2 linked regions of the Asticcacaulis excentricus CB 48 genome follow. The protein of the gene in region 1 binds, or shares a complex with, the protein of each later gene. Links are inferred from orthologs where the notes say so. Each region holds a gene or a part of one and is shown on either strand. Other genes may lie near its edges.

Region 1 (3,071 bases):
GGCCTTCGACTTAGGTTCGACGGCAATCTCGATAACCGGGGCCGGGAATTCCATGCGCTCTAGGATGACCGGCGACTTCAGCGGATCGCAGAGCGTGTCGCCCGTGCGGGTGTCCTTGAGGCCTGCCAGAGCGACGATGTCGCCGGCATAGGCTTCCTTGATGTCTTCGCGGTTGTTGGAGTGCATGAGCAGCATACGGCCAACACGCTCACGCTTGTCGCGCGTCGAGTTGAGCAGGCCCATGCCGGTTTCCAGCTTGCCCGAATAGATGCGGCAGAAGGTCAGCGAACCAACGAAGGGGTCGTCCATAATCTTGAACGCCAGAACCGAGAGGGGTTCATCGTCCGAGGCCTTACGGGTGACTTCTTCTTCGGTCTTGTAGTCGATGCCTTTGGTCGCGGGGATATCGACCGGCGACGGCAGATAGTCCACAACGGCGTCGAGCAGCGTCTGAACGCCCTTGTTCTTGAACGCCGAACCGCAGAGGATCGGGAAGAAGGCCGAAGTCAGAACCGCCTTACGGATGCACTTCTTCAGGGTTTCTTCCGAGGGCTCATTGCCTTCGAGATAGGCTTCCATCGCCTCGTCGTCGAGTTCGACGGCGTTGTCGATGAGGTACTGACGGGCTTCGTTGGCCTTTTCGACCAGATCAGCCGGGATTTCTTCGTCGTGGTACGACGCGCCCAGGCCATCATTGTCCCACACCACGGCCTTCATGCGGACAACGTCCACAAGGCCCTTCAGTGAGGATTCGGAACCAATCGGGAACTGGATCGGCACAGCCTTGGCGCCCAGACGGTCGCGGATCGACTCGACCGACTTGTCGAAGTCGGCGCCGATCTTGTCCATCTTGTTGACGAAGACGATACGCGGCACGTTGTACTTGTCGGCCTGACGCCAGACGGTTTCAGTTTGCGGCTCAACACCGGCGTTACCGTCGAGCACGGCCACCGCGCCGTCGAGGACGCGGAGCGAACGCTCGACTTCGATGGTGAAGTCCACGTGGCCCGGCGTGTCGATGATGTTCAGGCGCTTGCCTTGCCAGAAGGCGGTCGTCGCGGCGGACGTGATGGTGATGCCGCGCTCCTGCTCCTGCTCCATCCAGTCCATGGTGGCAGCGCCATCGTGGACTTCGCCGATCTTGTGGCTCTTGCCGGTATAGTAGAGGATACGTTCCGTAGTCGTGGTCTTGCCGGCGTCGATGTGCGCCATGATACCAAAGTTACGGTAGTCCTCGATTTTGTGACTGCGGGGCATTGTACGGGCCTCAGACAAAAAGGGGATTCAAAAAAAGTGTGTAGGCACTATGCGTAAGCGCGGGAGACTTAATGAACAAAGTCGCCCGCGCCTTATAGACCTTTTTTGACAGGACCGTGACAGCCCTGTCCCGCAAGGAATTACCAGCGGTAGTGCGCGAACGCGCGGTTGGCTTCGGCCATCTTGTGCGTGTCTTCGCGCTTCTTGACTGCGGTGCCCCGGTTGTTGGAGGCGTCAAGCAGCTCACCGGCCAGCTTTTCGGTCATGGTGTTTTCACCACGCTTGCGCGCAGCGTTGACCAGCCAGCGGATGGCGAGAGCGCGGCGACGGTCCGGACGGACTTCGACGGGCACCTGATAGGTGGCACCGCCGACGCGGCGCGAACGCACTTCGATCGACGGGGCGACGTTGTCGAGAGCCGCATGGAAGGTCTCAACCGCAGTCGCGTCCTTCTTCTTGGCTTCGAGGATATCGAAAGCGCCGTAAACGATGTTTTCGGCGACGGCCTTCTTACCTTCGTACATGACGTAGTTCATGAACTTGGTGACAACCAGATCCCCGAACTTGGGATCGGGCAGAACTTCACGCTTCTCTGCGCGGTGACGACGTGACATAGGTCTCTATCCTTACTTCGGACGCTTCGCACCGTAGTGCGAACGGCGCTGCTTACGGTTCTTGACGCCTTGCGTGTCGAGCACGCCGCGCAGAATGTGGTAACGGACACCCGGAAGGTCCTTCACGCGGCCGCCGCGGATCAGAACCACGGAGTGTTCCTGAAGGTTGTGGCCGACGCCGGGGATGTAGCACACCGATTCGATGCCGGAGGTCAGACGGACCTTGGCGACCTTACGCAGAGCCGAGTTCGGCTTCTTCGGGGTCGTGGTGTAAACGCGCGTACACACGCCGCGACGCTGGGGCGAGCCCTTCAGGGCCGGCACCTTGTTGCGCTTTGGGTTCGGCTTGCGCGGCTTGCGGATAAGCTGGTTAATCGTGGGCATTTAATCTCTTGCCTTAGATGGGGAGGCCTGTGCCGTTTGGCCGGGCGACCTCGGTTGGGATGTAGCCTTCAGAAGCATCGGAAACGACAAACACAAAAGCCGCAACCCGCGCTTTGGGGGTTACGGCGGGCACGCAGGCCCTTGTCTCAATCGCTCTGAAAACGGACCTTTGCAGGTCCCGCCTCAAAAAAGATTGGGGGGCTATACAGGAGCCCCCCTGACGGGTCAAGCGGGATTCGCTCAGGCGCTCTTTCGCGTGACCACCGCGTGCTGACGCAAGGTGTCAAAGAAGGTCTGCACCTGCTGGCTGAGTTGCGCTGCGTCGCTGTTGAGCGAGGCTGCGGCCCCTCCGACCACGCTAGACGTACCCGCCGTATGGTCGATGGCTTCGGTGACGCGCGCTATGTTTTCCGACAGGGCCTGCGCCCCGCTGGAGGTCCGCATGACGCTGCGGGCGATTTCCTGCGTCGCGGCCCCCTGCTCTTCGGCCGTCGCGGCAATGGCGGTGGCGATCTGCTCCACCTCGCTCATCGAGCTGGAGATGCGTTCAATGGCAGACACGGCGTTGCGCGTCGCGTTCTGTATCTCATTAATCTGACGTGTGATGTCATCGGTGGCGCGCGAGGTCTGGGTGGCCAGTTGCTTGACCTCGGTGGCGACAACGGCGAAGCCGCGTCCCGCCTCCCCTGCCCGCGCCGCCTCAATCGTGGCATTGAGGGCCAGCAGGTTGGTCTGCGAGGCGATATTCTGGATCAGATTGACCACCTCACCGACCTGCCGCGCCGACTCGAGAAGATTGTTGATGTCCGTGCGTGA
Region 2 (2,853 bases), on another replicon or contig:
GCGGCTCGATTGCTCGATGACCGTGGGGATCAGGTAGCTGGTCAGGTTTTCGACTGGATCGCGCATGGAAGTCCCTAAAGCGTTATGGGTTATGAGACCGCATCTAAGGCTGATTTGATTAACCGAAGGTGTGCGCAGTCCCCGTCGCGTTTAAATTGGCAATTTGCCCGCGCGTTTTCAAGTGGAGAAACGCCTAGATCAGGCCTTGGGCTTTTTAGCCGTCTTACAATCGATAACCGCACATACGCGCTTTTTCATATCTTCCTGAAACTCTGGCAGCAAGTCCATGGCAATTTTCGTGGCTTTAGGCATTACCAGAGGCATCTTCTCTAGGATTTTCTTGCCACGCGGGTCTTCATAGAAAGACACCATATATTCCAGCTCTTCCAATGTGTAGACCTCCGCGTATATTTCCGCGGAACGATCCATCATTTTCACCATATAGGCAGAAGTCGCGTCCATTGAGGCCTGCATAAGCTTCTGGGCTTTTTCCTCATCCAATTCAGGATTGTCACGCTTCATTTGCTCGACCATAGCAGGCCCCATAGAGCCAGTGACCTGAGACATCATCTTCTCAAAATCTATCGCCTTGAAATAACGCTTCACCAGCGCGATCTTCTCCGGTGTTGCGGCTTCTTGAGCCATGGCCGAAGGGGCCAGCCCGGCAGCGGCGAAAAACAGTGTGACAGCAATCAGAAAACGGCGCATGGCCTCCCCCCAGAAAAAATGACAGCTCTGCATAACAGATGCGAGCGGCGCGCCCACAAAAAAAGCGCAGGAGAGGCTTCTCCTGCGCTTTTCTTATTCCGGCAATACCGTCGAAACGGGATCAGTCCTCTTCGTCGGCCAGCAGGTCTTCCTTGCTGATCGGCTCCTCGCTCACCTTGGCGATGGCGAAGATGTGATCGACGACCTTTTCTTCATAGATCGGGGCGCGGATCTGAGCAGCGGCGGCGGGGTTCTGACGATAGAACTCGAACACCTGACGCTCCTGACCGGGGAAGTTGCGGGCTTCGCGGGCGATGGCCTGCGCCACTTCCTGCTCAGAGACCTGCACATTGTTCTTCGTACCGATTTCGGCGAGGACCAGACCGAGGCGCACGCGGCGCTCAGCGATCTTCATATATTCGCCCTTCAGTTCGTCTTCCGACTTGGCGGCGTCTTCTTCGGACAGTTGGCCAGCGGCCTTGTCCTGCTCGACCTGCTGCCAGATGCCGGCAAATTCGGCGTCCAGCATCTTCTTCGGCAGTTCGAACGAGTGCTTTTCGTCGAGGATGTCCAGCAGGGCGCGCTTCATCTTGAAGCGGGCGGCCTGAGCGTATTGCTGTTGCAGTTGGCCCTTGAGCAGGTCCTTCAGCGCGTCGAGACCTTCGAGGCCGAGGCCCTTCGCCCACTCATCGTCGGCCACGGCGTCCTTGGGGGCCGAGATTTCGTGCACAGTGGTTTCAAAGGTGGCTGCCTTGCCGGCCAGATTGGCCGCGCCGTAATCGGCCGGGAAGGTCACGTTCAGCACGCGCTCCTCGCCCTTCTTGGCGCCGATCAGTTGCTCTTCGAAGCCCGGAATGAACTGGCCCGAACCGATGACCAGCTCAGCGCCTTCCATCGAGCCGCCTTCGAAGACTTCGCCGTCGATCTTGCCCACGAAGTCGATCTTCAGCTTGTCGCCGTCCGCCGCCTTGGGGGCCTTGCCGCCCTTGGACTCATACGACTTCGTTTGCTTGAGGATGTTTTCGAGTTGCTCGTTCACTTCCTCTTCGGTCGGCTCATAGACCGGACGCTTCAGTTCGAGGGTCGAAGGATCGACCGGCTCGAATTCCGGCATCTGCTCAACCGAGATTTCATAGGCCAGATCGGCCTCACCCTTGATCACGGCGTCGATGTCACCGATCGGGTTCAGTTCCGGCTGGCTGGCCGGTCGCACCTTGTGCTGCTCCAGCGTGGCCTGCGAGGTTTCGTTGAGCTGCTCCTGAAGGACTTCGCTCATCAGTTCCTTGCCATACAGCTTGCGAACGTGCGCCGCGGGCACCTTGCCCGGACGGAAGCCCTTGATTTGCATCTTGGGCGCGATGTCCTTGATCTTGGCGTCCAGCTTGGCGGCCAGGATGTCCTTGGCCACGGTCACTTCATAGACGCGCGACAGACCTTCATTCAGTTTTTCAACGACTTGCATCGATCTATTTTACCTGTTGCGAAGGGCAGCTACCGAACATCGCGTTCGTTCCGCGGTTCGCCGTTAGAGACAAACAACCGCCCGCGCAGACCGCGGGCGGCAAATTCAAAGATGCGCTCTTATGGCATGAGCGGGGATAAGGTCAACGATAAAAGCATTAGAAAGGCGGTCTTTCCCGGCAATCAGACCCGTCAGGCAAAAAGAGCCACCGCGGACGTCAGGAGCTTTAGAAGATACGGAGACAGCACGGACAACAAGCCTAATGTCGCAATTTGTGCAAGCGCGTACACCGATGCCGTTTTCCACGATACGGAAAATACATTCACCGCCAACACGATGATCATGACCGCTGAGGTGAAAAGAAAATGTCTCCAGATCGTCTCAACATCAGACGACCTGTCAAAAAGCCACCAGACAAACGTTATGGGTAGGGCCGCGAGGAACGGAGACATCCACACCAATGACCACGTTCCTACACTCTGCCACCCGTACTCCCTATCTAGAACTGATTGGGAAATAAACCGCCGCATAGCTTATGCCCTGTAGCTTAGGTTTTGGGGGTCTCCGGCTCCGGGTCGCCCAGTTGGCCTTCCCATTTGGCTACCACCGCCGAGGCGACGGTATTGCCCACCACATTGGTTGCTGAGCGGCCCATGTCGAGCAGGTGATCGACCCCCAGCACG

The links. Proteins that work in one complex are often made in the same cells at the same time.
Region 2: the proteins of rpsG (region 1) and tig are in contact, whole or in part, in a crystal structure (PDB 3GTY), measured with the Thermotoga maritima proteins. The link is inferred for Asticcacaulis excentricus CB 48 from one-to-one orthologs. Residues at the interface, in WP_004081843.1 of Thermotoga maritima: Lys34, Lys52, Lys55, Glu59, Arg62, Gln63, Glu66, Asn67, Lys69, Val71, Arg95, Ala109, Lys110, Lys111, Gly112, Arg113, Pro114, Glu117, Glu121, Ile124, Ala125, Tyr127, Asn128, Asn129, Thr130, Gly131, Lys135, Asp139, Arg142, Met143; in WP_004081061.1 of Thermotoga maritima: Glu122, Val124, Val129, Leu130, Tyr133, Glu188, Gly259, Ile262, Tyr263, Glu266, Ser270, Glu273, Gln274, Glu277, Arg308, Gln311, Ile312, Ser315, Tyr316, Glu325, Arg329, Arg336, Leu363, Phe366, Trp367, Arg373, Leu377, Arg381, Leu384, Glu387.

What each region holds. Positions count from the first base shown.
Region 1 is NC_014816.1:992,461-995,531, reverse strand. The notes cover bases 135-2,859. They hold rpsG (30S ribosomal protein S7), read right to left. Parts: upstream 1,872-2,859; coding sequence 1,398-1,871; downstream 135-1,397. Other genes in these bases: ASTEX_RS04625 (globin-coupled sensor protein), read right to left, coding at 2,496-2,859; rpsL (30S ribosomal protein S12), read right to left, coding at 1,884-2,255; fusA (elongation factor G), read right to left, coding at 135-1,257. In the rest of the region: more of fusA, read right to left, coding at 1-134; more of ASTEX_RS04625, read right to left, coding at 2,860-3,071.
Region 2 is NC_014817.1:370,255-373,107, reverse strand. It holds tig (trigger factor), read right to left. Parts: upstream 2,171-2,853; coding sequence 830-2,170; downstream 1-829. Other genes in the region: ASTEX_RS13415 (dicarboxylate/amino acid:cation symporter), read right to left, coding at 2,718-2,853; ASTEX_RS13420 (hypothetical protein), read left to right, coding at 2,297-2,716; ASTEX_RS13430 (DUF2059 domain-containing protein), read right to left, coding at 199-708; ASTEX_RS13435 (ATP-dependent Clp protease proteolytic subunit), read right to left, coding at 1-66. UniProt on the Bacillus subtilis protein: Involved in protein export. Acts as a chaperone by maintaining the newly synthesized protein in an open conformation. Functions as a peptidyl-prolyl cis-trans isomerase.